4 regions of the Mesorhizobium sp. WSM2561 genome follow, and region 3 is predicted to be linked to each of the others. Evidence: predicted binding sites of a transcription regulator. Region 3 holds the regulator's gene; each other region holds the start of a gene.
What was found. Region 3 encodes PhoB, which activates phosphate uptake and scavenging genes when phosphate is short. Its sites were predicted from a motif close to TGTCATNNANCTGTCAT; they were not measured.
Positions count from the first base shown of each region.

Region 1 (5,037 bases), on a different contig from region 3:
GGCCGCCTCGCGCACGGCCTTCTCACCCCAATCGGCATTGCGCCCGCGCAGTTCAGCCAGACTGCGGATCAGGGCAACCGCGTCGTTCGTCGCCTTGGCGATCATCGCATCGCCCGCCGGCGCTCTGGTGCCGTTCTTCTGGTCCTTGCCGGCTTCCGGACCATCGTTCTTGTCGTCGCTGCCGGGAAAGGACGGCATTGGCCCGCCCATCTCGATTGGCGTTGCCGCGCCCAGATTGGTGCCGGGCGCCATCGCCGCCACATGGGTCGCGTAGAGGATGTAGGTTCCGGCGCTCGCGGCATGCCCGCCGGCTGGCGCGACATAGCCGATGACGGGAACCGGTGAGGCGAGGATGTCGGCGATGATCTCGCGCATGCTGGTGACCAACCCGCCGGGCGTGTTCATCTGCAGGATGAGAACCTCGGCGTTGCGCTCTGCGGCCACCGTCAGCGCTTCCTCGAACTGCATGGCACTCGCCGGACCGATGGCGCCGTCTATCTCGACGCGCAGCGCAATCCTCTCCTGACCGTCCGCTTCTCCGGTTGCGAGAGAAGAACAAACAGCCACAGCGGCTAAAACAGCCGCGGCGAACAGGGCCACACGCGCGAGTTTCACGCTCAAAGCTCCCTATCAGGGATATGGGCCCGATTTTGCCGAAATCCATGCTGCGTGGCGGCGATTAAGCAGCGGCGCAGTGGCGATTGGCCAGCTTCAACTCGGTGCGCAACCCATCGGCAGGAAACGGGTGGTTTGCGCGCGCTGTTTCATCCATCTCTGAGGGCAGAAGAAGCCAGAGGAGGCAGAGCCATGACCATTCATTTGACAGGTTCGAAGGCAGCGGCTCGATCGGCCGAAGCGCGCGTCGCCGGATATGACTGGCAGGCATTGGCCGAGGAACTGAGCGGCTATGGCTGCGCGGTGATGGAAAAGCTGCTGACGTCAGAAGAATGCCGGGAGATCGCCGGGCTCTATCCCGACGAAAGCCATTTCCGCAGCCATGTCCACATGGCGCGGCACGGCTTCGGCAAGGGCGAGTACCGCTACTTCCGCTATCCCTTGCCAGAGTTGATCGGCGGCTTGCGCACCGCGCTCTATCCGCGCCTTGCCGCCGTCGCCAACGACTGGAACGAGCGCATGGGCATCGCCCAGCGCTACCCGGACGAACACGCCGCGTTCCTCAAGCAATGCCACGAGCAGGGCCAGACGCGGCCGACGCCGCTCCTGCTGCAATATGGTGCCGGCGACTTCAACTGCCTGCATCAGGATCTCTACGGTGATCTTGCCTTCCCGCTGCAGGTGGCAATCCTGCTGTCCGAACCCGGCGAGGACTTCACCGGCGGCGAGTTCGTGCTGACCGAACAGCGCCCGCGCATGCAGAGCCGCGCCGAGGTGGTGTCGCTGCGCCAGGGCGATGCCGTCGCCTTCGCGGTCCACAATCGTCCGGTCCAGGGCAGCAAAGGCAGCTACCGCGTCAATCTCAGGCACGGCGTCAGCCGGCTTCGCTCCGGCCTGCGCCACACCGTCGGCATCATCTTCCACGACGCGAAATAGGGGCTGTCCCTGCGTGGAGGCGACCAGCAACTTCGTGCCAAGGGGGTCAGTTGTCGGAGTCGGCGCCGGCCCTCATCGCCCTGCCGGTGTCCTCTCCCCCGTATAGTGACGGGGAGAAGGGACTGGTCGCGCCGTGGCGGATATTCTGCAACGCTGGTGATTGGCGAAACCATCGATGAGAGCGCCCCCTCTCCCCGTCACTATACGGGGAGAGGATGCCGGCAGGCAGGTGAGGGGCAGCGCAAAGCTGAAGCGATTCGCTGCCGAACAATTCTTCAGGCAACCGCGGCAATCGCGGAAAAATAAAAATCTCGCTCACAAAGATCTTTGTCATCCAATCGTTAACCAAGGTTCATACGGTGAGCGGTGTTGTTTCTCTGCCGGCGTTCGTTCGCCGGGCGGATGACTGTTGATATCTGCCAAGACTGAAAACTAGCTATTTGTTCGCGCGTCGGGGATCGCCATGATGTTTCCAGCAAGCTTTGCGTCACTACGGCGCAAATCGGCGAAGATAAGCGGCGCCGTCACGCTTGCTGTTGGCTTGATGATCGGGGCCGCTGCACAGGCCGAGCCTATTCGCGGCGCCGGATCGACACTGGCCGCCCCGATCATCGGCAAATGGGCAACGGCCTACGAGAACGCCCGCGCCGACGGCGGCGACTATGTCTCGCCCGACTGGAAGGTCGACTATGAAATCGTCGGCTCGCTCGCCGGCGTCCTGCGTCTCGATCAGCCGGACATCGACTTTGCCGCGACGGATGCGCCGATCAATGGCGCCGAACTCAAGAAGGCCGGCCGCCAGCAGTTTCCGATCGTCATGGGCGCCATCGCCGTCGTCGTCAATCTCGACCGCATTGGCCCGGGAAGCCTTCGCCTGACGGGGCCGCTGCTGGCCGACATCTATCTGGGCAAGATCCAGTCATGGTCCGATCCCGCGATCAAGGCGGTGAATCCGGATCTGACGCTGCCCGATCTCAGGATCAGCGTTGTTCACCGCAAGGATGGCTCCGGCTCGACCTTTGTCTTCACCGAGTACCTGTCGGCGGTCAGCGGGGAGTGGAAGGCCAAATACGGCGCCAATACACTGATCTCGTGGCCGCTCGGCACTGACGCGGAAGGCACCCAGAACCTCATTCAAGCCGTGCACGACACGAAGGGCGCGATTGCCTATGCCGAATCCGGCCAGGCCCAGCGCGCCAACCTTGTCTACGCGCTGATCGAGAACAAATCCGGCAAGTTCGTCAAGCCGGGGCCGGAGGGCGTGCAGGCTGCGGCGACGTCCATCGACTGGGCGCAAACGACCGACTTCTTCGCCTCGCTGACCGATCGAGACGGCGATGCCGCCTATCCGATCAGCACGGCGGTGTTCGCGGTCGTTCAGGTCTCGGGCCGTTCGGAACATCGCTATCGCCGCGTGCACGACCTCTTCCGGCTCGCCTTCGCGCACGGCGCTGATGACGCCGCCGCGCTCGGCTACGTGCCGCTGCCGAAGGCACTGGTCGCCCGGATCGAGCAATACTGGGCAGGGCAGGAGCCCGTCGCAAACTGAGCGGAAGAACCAGGCTGCTGCTTGGCGCAGCGCCTGAACTGAAATTCATATCGCGCCGTGATGGCGGCTTGTTGGGGACTGCGTGACATGGACATCGATATCTTCAAGGACATCCTCGTGCCGGTGATCGGCGGGTTGGGCATCTTCATGCTCGGCCTCGACTTCATGGCCAACGGCATCCAGGCGCTGTCGGTCAACCGGATGCGCGCCTTTCTCGCCAAGGCCGCCGGAACGCCGATCAAGGGCGTGCTGGCAGGAACGCTGATCACCGGCGTCATCCAGTCGTCGACGGCGATGAGCGTCATGGTCGTCGGCCTGGTCAATGCCGGCGTCATTGCGCTTCGACCGGCGATCAGCGTGATCATGGGCGCCAATATCGGCACCACGCTCGGCAACGGCCTCATCGCGCTGCCGCTCGGTCCGCTCGGGCTGATCCTGGCCGGGGTGTTCTCGCTGATCTACTGCTTTGCCAAAAGCGAGAAGGTCAAGAACATAGCGCTTGCCGGCATGGGCTTCGCGCTGATCTTCTATGGCCTCAACCTGATGACCGGCGGCCTGCGCCCGTTGCGCAACCTGCCCGAAGTCATGGCCCTGCTGCAAACCCTGACGGCCGACTCCTACCTCAACCTGCTCAAATGCGTGTTCATCGCCGCCGGCGTGACCGCCATGATCCATTCGTCCTCGGCGACGATCGGCATCGTCATGGGCCTTGGCGCCGCCGGCATTCTCGACTGGACGACAGCCGTCGCCTTCTCGCTCGGCGCCGATCTCGGCACCACGATCACCTCGTGGATGGCTTCGCTCAATCTTTCGAAAAACGCCAGGCGCACCGCTTACGCGCACATCTCGTTCAACATCATCGGCGTGTGCATCACCATCCCGCTGTTCTTCGTCTCCATGCAGGTCCTGGAATGGGCGATGCAGTTCTTCGGCGGCGATCCCGCCATTCCGGTGATCGTCGACGGCAAGGAGACCTTTCCCCTGGTGCCGGTCGCGGTCGGTCTTTACTCGACTTTCTTCAACGTCTTCAACACGCTGTTGCTGTTTCCGTTCATCGGGGTGTTCGAGCGGGTCCTGTCGCGTGTCGGTCACACGGATGCCGAGGACACGGAAGATTTCTCGACGCCGCGGTTCCTCGACCGCAAGCTGGCCGGCGATTTCGCCAAGGCCGTTCCCGCCGTCCAGCAGGAGACGGCCCGCCATCTGCAAGCCGGCGCCATGTTCCTCGACATCGCCCGTTCGTCGAAGAAGGCGCCGTCGGATCCGGGCGAGCACTATCTCGCAACCGATATCCTCAGCCGCGATATCCGTGCCTACACCGCCGAATTGATGAAGGAGGATTTGCCCTACGACCAGCTCGACCTGATCGCCAGCCTGATCGAGGAAGCCGACTTCACCGCCGCCCTGACGGAATCGATGCATCAGGTGGCGCGCCGCGTCAGGCGCGAGAAGTTCAGCAGTCCGGCGCAGGCCATCGTCGACGTCGCGCTGAGCAAGCTCGATGCCTCGCTGCGGCAGATCTTGCCGACTTACGGCATCTCCGATCCGAAGGTGCCGGCCGGACATGCCAATCTGCCGGAGGTTGAGGAACTGCGTGCCCGCACGCTGGCGCTCGGACCCAATGCAGGCGCCGCCGAACGCGGCACGATCCTGGCGATGCTCGGGTCGATCGAGCGCGCGGAAATCCTGATCCAGCGCATCGATGCCGAGCGCAAATCGGTCAACCGGCAAAGCGTGCTCGCCCGGGCGTCGGCACGCAAGGAATCCAGGCCGCACGCGCTGGGCGATCCCGGCCTCAGCCCGGTCCCGGCCGAGTAGCGGGGCGCCGATCTTCCTTCTCCCCTTGTGGGAGAAGGTGGCCTCGCAAAGCGAGATCGGATGAGGGGTGTTCCAGCTTGGCGCCGACGGCGATCCTTCCAACACCCCGTCTCAACCGT
Region 1 is NZ_AZUX01000024.1:32,976-38,012, forward strand. It holds gene M727_RS0120600 (nodulation protein NfeD) at 1-615, opposite strand, end outside; gene M727_RS0120605 (2OG-Fe(II) oxygenase) at 808-1,551, shown strand; gene pstS (phosphate ABC transporter substrate-binding protein PstS) at 2,015-3,100, shown strand; gene M727_RS0120620 (Na/Pi symporter) at 3,188-4,918, shown strand.
Region 1: a site for PhoB is predicted at 1,880-1,896, ahead of pstS (phosphate ABC transporter substrate-binding protein PstS). Genes of this name have one in related genera too.

Region 2 (5,037 bases), on a different contig from region 3:
GTAGCCGCTCACGAGTGCCTCGCAATGACGATATCGAATGCATGAGCAAGGCTGGACAGCAGTCCGACCGGTTCCCGCGGTCAAACCCGAAGAGGAAATAACGATGAAATTCGCAAACACTTTGAAGGCTGCGCTGTTCAGTCTGCTTGCGCTCGGACGCGGTCAGCGGCACGGGATTGCCCAGGCAGACGCTCCTCTTCTTTCGAAAGTGCCGCCAGGAACCGTCCTGACGATCGGTGATCCGGAGACACAGAAAGCGTTGGAATTGTCGGGCTCGACAAGGAACTGACCTTGGAGGTCAATTGGGCCAACATCAGTGGCGGCCCTCAGACTTCGGAAGCATTCCGCGCCAACAAATCGCATGAGCAGCAAATCCGAGTTTCTTTGGTACATCCCCAACGAGGTCAGGTCCGGCCATCGCGGCGATTGCGTCGTCGAAGATCACAATAGCCTGCAGACATTGGCGAGCCATGCGAAGGCGCTGGAGGATAATGGCTGGAAGGGTGCATTGATCGGCACTGGGCTGGGGCCGTCCTGACACTTTCACGCTTGCGGCTGCCTTGCAGCGCAGACGACCTTGTTCGAACCCCTGATCGCCATCCGACCGGGGTACTGGCGGACGCCGGCGCTCGCAGCGGCGACTACGAGCGCTACCACCTGAGCTCAGATCGGTCCTTGAAGGGACCGCAGGGTTGTCGGCCGATTGCTTGACCATTGACCTCCAACTCGGAGCCCCGAGAAAGCGGAATTCGACCACGTTCCGTCGTCTGGCATCAAACGATGTCGGATATGCGACATGGCGTATCAGCATTGGCGTCGTTATGTTGTTGTTCTAAGGCGACTCTCTGGTTTGGCACGGCACGTGCTTGGCTCTCCGCAGACGCCCGGCCCGAGGAGAATCGCCCATGATCAGGCTCACGGACAATGCCGTTGCCGCCGTCAATGTCCAGTCAGCGACGAGAGCTGGAAGCGACATTCTGAACCGACTGCGAAAGCTCATGTTAGCGCGATCGACAGTTCATCTCAACTCTCGCAACATTTTCCCCCTGGCTGCGCGCCGCTGGTGCAAGCATCTGGTCCGCTTAGGTTTCATTGGGACCATGGTTGTCGCCGCAACCATGGCTGGCGCGGTGGCTGACCCTTCTATGCTTGTCGACCGTGCCACCAATGCTCTCGCAGGGGACAAGACGAAGGCTAGCATGCAAACCCGGGTGCAGCGGGGCGGCAAGCCCATCACTCCATCGGTTCCTGCATGCGGCGAGACGACCCGAAAATTTCGCTCCAATGATCCGGACGATCCAGTCGACGGCACCGTCAACCAGTCCATCACCGAGTGGTTAGCCGCCGGCAACAAGGCCGATTGGAAACCCAACTTTGGTCTGGACAGTCCTGCTCTCGGGGACGCAGAGTACGAAATCGGCAGCTCCAGCTATGGGAAGGATCTTTTCCTAACCGGAGCCGAGACCGACGGCCGTGGCATCGATCCGCATAGGAAGCAGATACTGCCGCACCGCGGCTTGTTCGACAATTCCAAGGGCATTCTCGAAAACACCATTTCAGCCGCTGACAACGCGCTCAAGCATGGTTTCCATGCCATTGAACTCGATCTTCGCGCCGATAAAAACGGCCATGCCTGGATGACGCATGACACTACACTGGGGCGAACCACCGGAGATGAGAAAAATTGCCTGATTTCCGATGTCTCCACCGAGGGAATCAAGAGCATGAACCTCTCGATATGGAATCCTATCACTAATCGGCGTATGCCGGCGCTTGATCGCGACGGCAATCCACAAAAGATGGAAGATCTGCAGAATATTATCGATTACGTTCGTGAGAAGAATAGCAACGGCGATGAATTCAACGTGATCATCGATCCCAAGGACGAGGTATCGACGATCGCGGCAGTCAAGTCGCTCTCGGCGCCCGAGAATTCTGACGTACGCAGCCATCTCGGCATAAAGATCTATTCGACCTATGTGCCGACTACCGACCGCGTTGTTGCACATCTGGTCAAAAAGAAAACCCGTGTACTTGACGTGTTGGAGCAGGCTAATGTCACGGTCCAGCCGGACAACAGACTCAACCTGATCCCGGTCCTCATCAAGGCGGAAGACGTGCAGTCTTCTCATATCGACAATGATTCGGTGACCCAGGCCGGCGATTGGCTGATCTCCTTCGATAGGCTGGGCGACCTCACCATGGTCGAAATCTGCCGCTACAAGGGAACCGACACCTTCGACGAGATGAACCGGGTGGCCGCGACTTTCCAGGCAGCAGGCGAGAAGTTCGTCAGCACACCTCTCACAATGTCATATATCTCAGAAGCGTTCTCCGTTAACGGCCAGAAGTTTTACTATAGCGCTGAGGGCGTGCCGATCGCCCTAACGGGCCGTCTGGACATGGATTTTCGCGCCACTTTCGGCGCGCTGCTGCCCTATGCCGACGTGCTGGTGTCCGACAATCCTTATCTGGAGACACTCTATGCCGCCGACTTTATCACCGGTGGCAATCATGCGGATTATACCTTCCCGATGGACTCCCACTACAACCCGGCATCCATCATCGACGCACCGAAGGTTATCACCGGCAAGCCAAGCTGGATGAACGATCCACATCGTAGGTGAGGCTCTGGTGCCTCGCCTTGATGATCAGCGCCATGATCGTTGCACGCTTTACGCAACCCTGCGAAGGATATGATGAGCTGGCCAGTCGAACTACCGGAATTCGGAGCGTGATAGGACGCAGATGAGGTTGGGCGTGACCTGACGCGTGGTGATCACCTCGGTTATGGTCGTTGAGCTTGATGCCGGATCTTGGAAATCGGCGTGGCGGCGGCATTTTGCGCCACCTGGCCGTTATGCGAGCATAGTTGGACCCTGATGCCAGGAAATGACGGGCAAGATTGCAGGCGAAGTTGGTCAATGCCAATCTTCGTCCTACCCTGCGATGCCGATCGTGCGGTCAGGCCGTGCGGGATTTCTGCTGCGCGAAGACGTGCTCGGCGAAAGCGCGGATCTTGGTGCGGCGGCTGTTTCGTTGCCACTGATCATTTAATTATAAGAATCCTGAGCGCAGGATATTCATCTGGTCGTTGGAACATTTTAGTGCATGCGCAACGTCGGACTTCTCCCGATCACAAGCGAAACCAATACACTTGAGTCAGAACGTCGTCGGCGCCGAAGAACAGCCCGGTTGCGCAGGTAATCTCCTGCAACCGGGCTGTTCGCAGCAATTTGGAAGAAGCCACGACATCGTCGGACATCGGACAGCGCGGGCCGGTTGAATGGGGCGCGGGAATTCCGCTCCCGGACGGAGGAATTCCGTCCCCTATTCCTTGGAGAATGCCTGGAAATCGACACTACTGCCGGGTTTGTCACGTGAGTGACACGAACCGTTGGCGCGGCTCCCTGACGCGCATTCATCTAAGTCACTGAAAACTACGTAGAAAATTCTTGTAGGCTCCTTGTGCGCAGTTGGCACAACTTTTGAAACTCCCTTGTAGCGCGGTGACAGAAGCTGCCGAGCGACATTCATGTCGCGGACAATATAGGGATTGATTGAAGGGATGAAAGGACATGTCAGGTCTGCGTCGGATCCACATATCGGAAAAGAAGCATCACCTGCGGATTCGGGCGGCTGTGCAAGCGAAGGTATACCTACGCTCCGTGACCTCATTTGCATACATGACGAACCATCATTCCTAATGGAAGCCCATGATGCGCTCTCCGCGGCGATCGCCCAGCGGGCAGGTTTCAAGGCGCTTTGGGCGTCCAGCCTTTCGATTTCCTCCAGCCTCGGCTACCGCGATGCGAACGAAGCCTCTTGGAGCGAAGTGGCCGATGTCGTGGAACGTATGGCTCGTGCTGCCAACATTCCTATTCTCGTCGACGCTGACAGCGGCTTCGGTAATTTCAACAACGCTCGCCTTGTCGCCGCCCGTCGCTCCCTTCGAAGCGTCGATGGAAGGCTCGGCCGTCATTTTGAATGATCACGGCCATATCGCGGAATTGAGGATGGGACAGACCGCTGAAAACCTGACGGACGGTTCACCGCAGCTGTTCAAGACCATGAACCTGATCCGCTTTTCCGGCGAGGACCTGCGCACCACAATTGTCCCCCATCTCGACGATCTCATGGGTGCTGGTGCCGTCAAGTCCTACTGCGAGGAGCTGCTGTCTCAGCTGGTTCAGCAGAAGGAACTGCAGATCGCGGCAGTCAGGTGCGATGATCTCAAATGGGACGAGATCAACAGCGAGGAGGATCTTCTGATCGCTGAAAGGGTCTTTGCAACAGAGGGCGTGACGGCCGCGCAGCCCCTGGTAGCGGGCTCTGCAGGCTGAGCCCTAGCAGAGGCGGACAACAGACAGTGCGATCGAGAACTCGGCTTCTCCCTGCGGCTGCTTCAGTCTGGCGAGAAGCCTCTCCAGGTCGCGGATCGCGCGATCGACACGTCCATGCCACAGCCGCCATTTCACGGCTCTGATGCGGTCGGGCCAAGACCCGGTGGTGGTCAATCTAGATATCGATCCAGTGGAACCGCCGGAGGAGGTGCTATGGAGGGACCCCATTCACTGATACGATGTCGGCAGTCTGGTCGAAGATCTAGGCTGACAATGCCCGGGCGCGCGTGAGGTTCGTTGAGAATGTCCCTTGCTTCACGAGCGCCGACCTGGCTGAACTTGCGGGCCATAGCGCCCGCAACAAGAGCGCGACAGGATCAAGATGGAATCGAGAAGAAGGTACTCTACGTGCAACAGGGCGGCCGCGAATTGTTGTCAGCCTTCCAGTTCAAGGACGGCAAGCTTGACCCGGCGGTCGCGCAGGTGCTTCAGGCGCTGCCGCTACAAATGAGCCGGTGGCAGATCGCTTTTCATGAAGGAACTCTTCCGTCCAACCACGGGTTCGACGAAACGAACCAAGAAAACCTCGACCGGGTGGCCTTGATCGTCGATGCGGCGCCTTCGTCTTCCCCGCCCCGCTTTCATCCCCGGATTGCGTCGTGGTGCTTCCCGACGGGACGGATTGCAAAAGGGC
Region 2 is NZ_AZUX01000036.1:1,466-6,502, forward strand. It holds partial or broken gene M727_RS37315 (NAD(P)H-dependent oxidoreductase) at 1-4, shown strand, start outside; partial or broken gene M727_RS0124800 (ABC transporter) at 104-354, shown strand; partial or broken gene M727_RS40405 (LLM class flavin-dependent oxidoreductase) at 362-619, shown strand; gene M727_RS0124810 (glycerophosphodiester phosphodiesterase family protein) at 906-2,627, shown strand; gene M727_RS41730 (hypothetical protein) at 2,893-3,057, shown strand; partial or broken gene M727_RS43200 (isocitrate lyase/phosphoenolpyruvate mutase family protein) at 3,656-3,943, shown strand; gene M727_RS37325 (hypothetical protein) at 3,963-4,343, shown strand; partial or broken gene M727_RS40415 (mannose-6-phosphate isomerase) at 4,483-4,578, shown strand.
Region 2: a site for PhoB is predicted at 781-797, ahead of M727_RS0124810 (glycerophosphodiester phosphodiesterase family protein). Genes of this name have one in related genera too.

Region 3 (5,037 bases):
TTGTCGCTGAATTTCCTGTCGGTCGCCGTCATCGACTATGCCGGACAAGTGGTCGCCGAGGAACAGCGCCGGCTGGACACGCTGACCATGTCGCGCGACGCGCTGATCGGCGAATGTGTCGCCATCGTCCGGCGCCGGCTCGAAGATCCCGACCTCGATGTCCAAAGCGTCGCCCGCATCGCGCTGGCGATCCAGGGCATCACCGATTCTCACGCGCGCGCCATGTTGTGGTCGCCGATCACGCCGCAGACGAACATCGCCTTCGCCGACATTCTGGAACGCGAGTTCGGCATCTCGGCCATCATGGAGAACGACTGCAACATGATGGCCGTGGCGCTGCGCTGGCGCCACCCGCATCGCTACCGCGACGATTTCATCGCCATCCTGCTCTCGCACGGCATCGGCATGGGGCTGGTGCTGAAGGGCGAGCTGTTCACCGGCACCCACTCCTCGGGCGGCGAATTCGGCCACATGATCCATCGGCCGGGCGGCGCCCTTTGCCGCTGCGGGCGGCGCGGCTGCGTCGAGGCTTATGCCGGCAATTACGCCATCTGGCGCAACGCAAGGCAATTGAGCGAGAACGCCGAGCCGGTCGCCGATGTCAGCGACGCCGAGATGCGGGCACTGGCGGCCCGGGCGCGCCAGACGGACGGACCGGAGCGCGAAGCCTACCGCAAGGCCGGCGAAGCGCTCGGCTTCGGGCTCGGCAGCCTGTTCGCGCTGATCGATCCGGCACCGGTGGCCATGGTCGGCGCCAGCGCTGCCGCCTTCGACCTGATCGAACCGGCCCTGCGCGAGGCCATCGCCCAGACCGCTGGCGGCCAGCATTCGGGTTCGATTTCCTTCGACACCGAGCCGAACGAGCTGCCGCTGATCCGCGAAGGCTGCGCCATGCGGGCGCTGAGCTTCGTCGATCAGGAGATTTTCGCGCCGAGCATCCAGGCACGAGCCGGCTCGGTGGGAAAGAACGTGGCTTGAGTTCGAAGGCAGGGATCCCCGGATCGCGACTTGGCGTGTGTTCCGGTCAGGCCGCGCCGAGGATGGTGGATTCCGAGAACCGGAGCGGAGCGTACTTTCGGGTACGTCAGCACCGGAAGCGCAGGTATCAGCCGTTCGCAGGCCGGCATCACCTGAATATCAGCTAGTCTTCCCTGATCGCATAGCCGGCGCCGCGGATGGTGCGGATGACATCGGGCATGCGACCATTGTTGACCGCCTTGCGCAACCGGCCGACATGGACGTCCACCGTGCGCTCGTCGATGTAGATCGTCTCGCCCCAGACATTGTCGAGCAACTGGCTGCGCGAGAAGACCCGGCCCGGGTGGCGCATCATGAATTCGAGCAGCCGGAATTCGGTCGGCCCGAGCCGAATCTCGCTCTTCTTGCGATAGACCCGGTGCGATTCACGATCGAGCATGATGTCGCCGACCTTGAGCACGCTGGACAGCACTTCGGGCTTGGCGCGGCGCAGCAGCGCCTTGACCCTGGCCATGAATTCCGGTGTCGAGAACGGCTTGACCAGATAGTCGTCGGCTCCGGTCGAAAGGCCTCGCACCCGGTCGCTCTCCTCGCCGCGCGCGGTCAGCATGATGATCGGCAGCCGCTCGGTTTCGGGGCGCACCCGAAGGCGCCGGCAAAGCTCGATGCCGGAAACCGCCGGCACCATCCAGTCAAGCACCAAAAGATCGGGCACGTTTTCCTGCAGCCGGATTTCGGCCTCGTCGCCGCGCGTCACCACCTCGACCTGATAGCCTTCGGATTCAAGATTGTAACGGAGGAGGACGCCCAGCGGCTCTTCATCCTCCACCACCATGATGCGCGGCGCGATCATCGGCCGGTCACTCCTGTCCTGTCGCCGGCGCCGACATCGTCGTTTCGTCGAGCTTCGGGCGATCCGCCGGCAATTGCTGCCCGGTCACGACAAAATAGGCGTTTTCGGCGATGTTGGTGACATGATCGCCGATACGCTCGAGATTCTTGGCGCAGAACAGAAGGTGCGTGCAGGCGGTGATGTTGCGCGGATCCTCCATCATGTAGGTCAGGAGCTCGCGAAAAACCGCCGTGTATTTCACGTCGATCTTCTGGTCGTCGGCGCGCAGTTCCTTCAACGCGCCGGCATCGCGCGACACATAGTGCTCAACCACGCCGCGCAGCTGCACAAGAACGAGATCCGCCATCGCATCTATACCGTGCGACAGATTCCGCGGCGTCGCGCTCTGCCCGACTGCGCTGACCCGCTTGGCTATGTTCTTGGCCAGATCGCCGATGCGCTCGAGATCGCCGGCCATGCGGATTGCGCCAACCACTGCGCGCAGATCCTGCGCCATCGGCTGCCGTTTGGCGATCAGCGTGATGGCGCTGTCGTCGAGTTCGCGCTGCCGCGCATCCATGATGGCGTCGTCCGAGACGACGCGCTGCGCCATCGCATTGTCCGACGCAAGCAACGCGCGGATCGAGGCCGCGACCATTGCGGCGGCGAGCTCGTCCATGTCGCGGATCAGCCGGTCGATGTGCTCCAGTTCCTCGTCGAAAGATGCGACGGTGTGTTCACCCATGGTGCTGTCCTCGTGTTCGAAATTCGCCGGACCGCTCAGCCGAACCGGCCGGTGATGTAGTCCTGGGTGCGCTTATCGTCGGGGTTGGTGAACATCTTGTCGGTCGCGCCCTCCTCGACCAGATAGCCGAGATGGAACATCGCCGTGCGTTGCGACACGCGCGCCGCCTGCTGCATCGAATGGGTGACGATGACGATCGTATAGTTCTGGCGCAGTTCGTCGATCAGTTCCTCGACGCGGGCGGTGGCGATCGGATCGAGCGCCGAACAGGGCTCGTCCATCAGGATCACTTCCGGCGACACGGCGATGGCGCGCGCGATGCACAGGCGCTGCTGCTGTCCGCCGGACAGTCCAGTACCCGACTCGAGCAGGCGATCCTTGACCTCGTTGAACAGGCCGGCCTTCTTCAGGCTCGATTCGACGATGCCGTCCAACTCGGCCTTGCTCCTGGCCAGGCCGTGGATGCGCGGGCCGTAGGCGACGTTTTCGTAGATCGACTTCGGAAACGGGTTCGGCTTCTGGAATACCATGCCGACGCGAGCTCGCAACTCGACGACATCGATTTTCGGATCGTAGACGCCCTCGCCGTCGAGCGTGATCTTGCCGCTCACCCGCGCGATATCGATGGTGTCGTTCATTCGGTTCAGGCAACGCAGGAACGTCGACTTGCCACAGCCCGATGGCCCGATCAACGCCGTCACCTGATGCTCGCGGACATCGAGATCGACGTCGAACAGAGCTCGCTTCTCGCCGTAGTGAACAGAGACCTTTTCGCCCTTCATCTTGATCGAAGGGGCGTTGGTTGCGCTGCTCAGTTTCTGCTCGACGCCGGCTTCCGTCATGATGTTCATATCCTCTACTCCTTACCAGCGCCGCTCGAAGCGCCTGCGCAGTATCACCGCGATGGCATTCATGATGACCAAAAACACCAGCAAAATCAAAATCGCCGCCGAAGTCTTCTGCTGGAACCCCGCTTCCGGGAAATCCGCCCACATGAAAATCTGCACCGGCAGGATCGTCGCGGGATCGGTGAAGCCGCCGGGAATGTCGACGATGAAGGCGACCATGCCGATCATCAGCAACGGCGCGGTTTCGCCGAGCGCATGCGCCATTCCGAGGATGGTGCCGGTCATGATGCCCGGCATCGCCAGTGGCAGGACGTGATGGAATACGGTCTGGACCTTGGACGCTCCGATGCCAAGCGCCGCCTCGCGGATCGAAGGCGGCACGGCGCGCAGCGAAGCGCGCGAGGCGATAATGATGATCGGCAGGGTCATCAGCGCCAGCACCATGCCGCCGACCACCGGGGCTGAGCGCGGCATGCCGAAGAAATTCAGGAATACGGCAAGTCCAAGCAGGCCGAAGACGATCGAAGGCACCGCCGCCAGATTGTTGATATTCACTTCGATCATCGTCGTCAGCCGGTTCTTGGGTGCAAATTCCTCAAGATAGATCGCCGCTGAAACGCCGATCGGGAAGGCGATTGCGAGGGTTACGATCATGGTCAGGAACGATCCGACGACCGCGCCCCAGACACCGGCCAATTCCGGCTCGCGGCTTGCGCCGGTGAAGAAGAAGATCGAGTTGAACCGGCTTTCGATCAGGCCGGCGCTCTTCAGCGTGTCGAGCCAGACGATCACCTTGTCCGAAATCTTTCGCGATGCTTCCGGCGTCTCGATGACGCGCAGGAATGCCTGGCCGCTCGCGGCGGGCGCCGTGCTGTCCAGCGCCTCGATCACCGTGCCTTTTGCGATCACCGTGCCGTTGGCCGCAGGCGACAGCGAGGTCAGCTTGACCGTGCCGCCATTGAACGCGACCAGCAGCGACGACGCGCCGCTCGTCAGCGTAAACTTGCCGTTTTCGCCCTCGGTCGCACCATGGCCGCGCGCCAGCGCCAGCATGGCATCGTCGCCGAAGGTCAGATCGATGTCGCCGCTGGTTTCCGAAGGCGTGACGCTTGTCGAAATCGCTTCGTCCGAACCGACGTCGGCAAGCAAACCCTTGAGATAGAGGTCGGCAAAATCGTCAAGTGGAACCGCATAGTCCACCGTTCCTCCGAGCATCCCCGGATCAGCAGCAATATCCTTGCGCAGGAACACGCCTGTGCCGGTGGAAATCAGCCCGCGCAGCAGGCGCTTGTCCTGGCGGCTCGTCACATCCGGAAATTTTGCCGTAAGCGCTTCCTGAGCGATGGCGTCGTAGTTCACTTCATCGAGTTTCGCCGGGTCGACCTTGGCCGCTGAAAGATCGATCGGCAGCGTCAGATAGTTCTGCCGCAGCGCCGGAATCGCCTGCGTGACGATCGTCGACAGGAGCAGCACTAGGAACAAGCCGGCCAACGCAACAGCTGCGGCGCCAAGCCATTTGAACCACGTTTCCGTGCGGTAGCGGCCCTTCAGCCGCGCCTTCGCGGCATCGTCGGTATGAATGCTGACCGGCCGTCCGACGGCGCCGAATGACGAGATCGCATCAGTCATATTGC
Region 3 is NZ_AZUX01000016.1:185,518-190,554, forward strand. It holds gene M727_RS0115695 (ROK family protein) at 1-978, shown strand, start outside; gene phoB (phosphate regulon transcriptional regulator PhoB) at 1,142-1,831, opposite strand; gene phoU (phosphate signaling complex protein PhoU) at 1,839-2,555, opposite strand; gene pstB (phosphate ABC transporter ATP-binding protein PstB) at 2,591-3,406, opposite strand; gene pstA (phosphate ABC transporter permease PstA) at 3,419-5,032, opposite strand; gene pstC (phosphate ABC transporter permease subunit PstC) at 5,025-5,037, opposite strand, start outside.

Region 4 (5,037 bases), on a different contig from region 3:
CCGCCGCGGCAAATAGACCATCTTAACAACCGCCGGCCCGGCGATCGGGCCGGCGGCGCCATGAACCGACTGGATCAAAGCATGAAAGCCGTCATCTGCCGTTCGCCCGGCGATCTTGTTGTGGAAGACCGCCCGGCGCCGAGCACACCACCGCCGGGCTGGGCGCTGGTCGCGGTCAGTCATGTCGGCATCTGCGGCACCGACTATCACATCTTCGAGGGCAAACATCCGTTCCTCGCCTATCCCCGCATCATGGGTCACGAGGTCTCCGGCACCGTGATCGAGGCCGGCGAAGGCGTCGATCTGGCTGTGGGCGAGCCGGTGATCATCAATCCTTATCTCGCCTGCGGCAAATGCATCGCCTGCCGGCAAGGCAAGCCGAATTGCTGCGTCAGGATCGAAGTGCTCGGCGTCCACCGCGACGGCGCCATGTGCGAACGGATCCTGGTGCCGGCGCAAAATCTTTACCCGGCCAACGGCCTGTCGCTGGCCGATGCCGCCGCCGTCGAATTCCTGGCGATCGGCGCGCATGCCGTGCGGCGCTCGCTGGCTGATCCCGGCGCGCGCGCGCTGGTCATCGGCGCCGGGCCGATCGGTCTCGGCACAGCGCTGTTTGCCCGCATCGCCGGCCTCGACGTAACGCTGCTCGACATGAGTGCGGAGAGGCTGGGTTTTGCTGCAAGCGAACTCGGCTTCGCCACCCTCGACGGTTCGCGGCAGTCTGCGACCGATCTGGTGCGCGAGGCGACCAACGGCGAAGGTTTTGACGTGATTTTCGATGCCACCGGCAACACCCAGTCCGTCCAGTCGGCCTTCGCCCATGTCGCGCATGGCGGGACGCTGGTCCTGGTCAGCGTCGTCAAGGACGACATCGTCTTTTCCGATCCTGAATTCCACAAGCGCGAAATGACGCTGATCGGCAGCCGCAACGCGCTGCGCGCCGACTTCGATCATGTCGCCGCTTCGATCCGCGACGGTGCGGTGCCGCTGGCAAAGCTCGTCACCCATCGCACGACGCTTGGCGAGACGCCGCGCGACCTCGCCCGCTGGTCGCATGAGAAATCCGGCCTGATCAAGGCCGTCATCCAGGTCGGATAAGATCGAACCTAAAGCGCCGATATCTTGAGCTCGACGCGCTCAGCCGGAAACCGCGTTTCGGCGAACTGGATCGGCTGGCCGTCCGGCCCGACGTTGACGGCGACCGTGACCAGCACGATGGCGCCGGGCTGCAGATTAAGATCGGCAAGGTCGGCGGCGTCCGCGTGGCGGGCCGACAGCACCGTCGATTGTCTGAGATAGTCACCGATGCCGAAACGCCGGAATGAGGCGGTCACCGATCCGGTTTCAGCCATGGCGGCATCGATGCCGGCGAAGCGAGCCGCGTCGAACCAGCCGGTGGCACGCGAGACCGGTTGCCCATCGGCTTCGCCGCGTGTCTCGAGGCGTATGACAGTCGAACCCCTGGCAAGCCCCAGCCCTTCGGCGACGCGCCGGCTGGCCGGCTCGACCGCCGATTCGAGCAGCACGCTGCGGCGCTCCGACGCCTGCCCTTGCAAGCCCTCGGAAAAGCGGGTGCGGGCGCCGATCGGATAGGACAGCCGCTTGCGCGACAGCACAAAAGTGCCGCGCCCCTGTTCGGCCCTGAGCACGCCATCCTGCACCAGTGCGGCGATGGCGCTGCGCACCGTATGGCGGTTGACGCCATAGCGCTCGGCCAATGCAACTTCCGGTGGCAGCGCAGCGTTCTCGGCAAAGTCGCCGACGGCGATCGAATGCAGGATCTGGTCGGCGATCTGCCGCCACAGCGCGACGCCGCTGCGCCGCTCCAAGCTGCTGGCCATCTGCTGACCGATCATCTCTTTGCCCCGATCTTTTTCGCGCTGTCATCCATCCGTCATGGACACGCTTTAAAAAATAGATATAATTTGTATAATTGTCTATATCAATAGATGAATTTTCGATGCAAGGGAATGTTAACCATGCGAGGACAGGAAGCGCGCGATCAGCAGCTTGAGCGCAAGGCCGTCATGGCGACGTTGGCGCAATCGACCGGCGACGATATCGTCCGCCTCTGGAACGAATCCGGCCTGCCTTCGGAAGCAGAACTCCTGCGTGGCCCCGAAACCGGCCTGGTCACCGTGCGTGGCCGCATCGGCGGCGGCGGCGCGCCGTTCAACGTCGGCGAGGCGACGGTCACCCGCGCGACGGTGCGGCTTGCCTCGGGGGAAGTCGGCCACTGCTACGCGCTGGGCCGTGACAAGCAGAAAGCAAAACTGGCGGCGATCGCCGACGCGCTCTGGCAGGATCCCACCCGCCGCAACGAGGTCGAGAGCAAACTCATTGCGCCGCTGCAGGCCGCACTGGCCAGCGGACGTGAGCGGCGGCGCGCCGAGACGGCGGCAACGAAGGTCGATTTCTTCACCATGGTGCGCGGAGAAGACTGATGGACATCGCAACCCGGGCGATCGAGGGCGGCTTTGCCGATCCGGTGTTCGACGCCCAGACAGTGTTCCGCGCCGTGATGGACGCAATGGCGCGGCCGGGCACCCTGCAGCCTCTGCCGGTCTTTGCCCGCCCGCCGGCGCCGCTGTCGGCCACCGCGGGCGCCATCGCGCTGGCGCTGTGCGACAACGACACGCCGCTCTGGCTCGACCTCGTTCTGCAGGCCCCAGCAGCGGTGAAATCCTGGCTCGGCTTCCACACCGGCGCGCCACTGGCCCACACGCCAGCCGATGCGCATTTCGCGCTGATCGCCACGCCGGCCGAGATGATGGCGCTCGACGGCTTTTCACAAGGCACCCAGGACTATCCCGACCGCTCGACGACGCTGATCCTGCAGGTCAGCGATCTCGTCTCAGGCGCGCCGCTGCTGCTCGAAGGTCCTGGCATCGAAACAACCGCGACAATCGCGCCGGCGCAGATGCCGCGCCACTTCGTCGAACAATGGAAGCAGAACAATCAGCGTTTCCCCCGTGGTGTCGACATTATCCTCGCCATCCCGGAAGGCGTTGCCTGCCTGCCGCGCACGACGCGCATCAAGACGATGGAGGCGTGATATGTATGTCGCGGTAAAAGGCGGTGAAGCGGCCATTGCCAACGCCCACGCCCTGCTCGCCGACCGCCGCCGCGGCGACCGTTCCGTGCCGGCGCTGCGCCTCGACCAGATCGTCGAGCAGCTGGCGCTCGGCGTCGACCGGGTGATGAGCGAAGGTTCGCTCTACGACCGCGAATTGGCGGCGCTGGCCATCGTTCAGGCGCGCGGCGACATGATCGAGGCTATCTTCCTGGTTCGCGCCTATCGCACCACGCTGCCGCGCTTCGGCTACACCAGGGCGATCGACACCGGCGCGATGCTGGTCGAGCGGCGCGTGTCGGCGACCTACAAGGATCTGCCTGGCGGCCAGCTGCTCGGCCCGACCTTCGACTACACCCACCGGCTGCTCGATCCCGAGCTTGCCGCGGGCGGCGACGTCGCCTCGCCGCTGCAGCGTGCCAGCGACGCGGACGCCATGCCGCGCGTCTCCGCCATCCTCGCCCGCGAAGGCCTGATCGAGCCCGACGGCGACATGCCGCAGGACCATATCCCTGGCGACATCACCCGCGAGCCGCTGGAATTTCCGATGGCGCGCGACATCCGCCTGCAGGCACTGTCACGCGGCGACGAGGGTTTTTTGCTGGCGCTCGGCTATTCCACCCAGCGCGGCTATGCCCGCAACCATCCGTTCGTCGGCGAGGTTCGCATCGGCGAGGTCGAGCTGGAACTCGACGTGCCGGAGCTGCCATTCGCCGTACCGCTCGGTTCTGCGCGTGTCACCGAGTGCCAGATGGTCAACCAGTTCAAGGGCTCGGCCAAGGCGCCGCCGCAATTCACCCGCGGCTACGGCCTCGTCTTCGGTCAGAGCGAGCGCAAGGCGATGGCCATGGCGCTCTGCGACCGCGCGCTTCGCGCAACCGAATTCGGCGAAGATGTCGTCGCCGCTGCCCAGGACGAGGAATTCGTCATCTCGCATTCCGACAATGTCCAGGCGACCGGCTTCGTCGAGCATCTGAAGCTGCCGCATTATGTCGACTTCCAGGCCGAGCTCGACCTGGTGCGCCGCATGCGCGCCGAGCACGACGCCCGCGAGAATGCCGGCAAGGTCGAAGAAAAAAGGGAGGCCGCGGAATGACCGCACAACCGACCGATATCGCAACCTACAACTTCGCCTATCTCGACGAGCAGACCAAGCGGATGATCCGCCGCGCGATCCTCAAGGGTATCGCCATTCCCGGCTACCAGGTGCCGTTCGCCTCACGCGAAATGCCGATGCCCTATGGCTGGGGCACCGGCGGCGTCCAGGTTACCGCTTCGATTATCGGCCCGGACGATGTGCTGAAGGTCATCGACCAGGGCGCCGACGATACCACCAATGCGGTCTCGATCCGCGCCTTCTTCAAGAAAGTCGCAAATGTCGCCGTCACCACCGACACGGCGAAGGCGACCATCATCCAGACCCGCCACCGCATCCCCGAGCACCCGCTGACCGCAGGCCAGGTGCTGGTCTATCAGGTGCCGATTCCCGAGCCGCTGCGCTTCCTCGAGCCGCGCGAGACGGAAACGCGGAAAATGCATGCGCTGGAGGAATACGGCCTCATGCATGTAAAACTCTACGAAGACATCGCCAGACATGGTCGCATCGCCACCACCTACGCCTATCCGGTCAAGGTCGAGGGTCGCTATGTGATGGACCCGTCGCCGACGCCGAAGTTCGATAACCCGAAAATGCACCGTTCGCCGGCTCTGCAACTGTTTGGTGCCGGCCGCGAAAAGCGCATCTATGCGCTGCCGCCTTTCACCGACGTAGTCAGCCTCGACTTCGAGGACCATCCGTTCGAGGTGCAGATCTTCGACCAGCCCTGCGCACTGTGCGCGGCCGAAAACGTCTATCTCGACGAGGTCATCCTCGACGACCATGGCGGCCACATGTTCGTCTGCTCCGATACCGACCATTGCGAGAAGCGGCGCGAGCAAGGCCATCGCGGCCACCTTGCGCCCGA
Region 4 is NZ_AZUX01000014.1:148,830-153,866, forward strand. It holds gene M727_RS0113435 (ABC transporter permease) at 1-16, shown strand, start outside; gene M727_RS0113440 (zinc-binding alcohol dehydrogenase family protein) at 82-1,098, shown strand; gene phnF (phosphonate metabolism transcriptional regulator PhnF) at 1,107-1,856, opposite strand; gene phnG (phosphonate C-P lyase system protein PhnG) at 1,980-2,444, shown strand; gene phnH (phosphonate C-P lyase system protein PhnH) at 2,444-3,055, shown strand; gene M727_RS0113460 (carbon-phosphorus lyase complex subunit PhnI) at 3,057-4,169, shown strand; gene M727_RS0113465 (alpha-D-ribose 1-methylphosphonate 5-phosphate C-P-lyase PhnJ) at 4,166-5,037, shown strand, end outside.
Region 4: a site for PhoB is predicted at 1,882-1,898, ahead of phnF (phosphonate metabolism transcriptional regulator PhnF). Genes of this name have one in related genera too.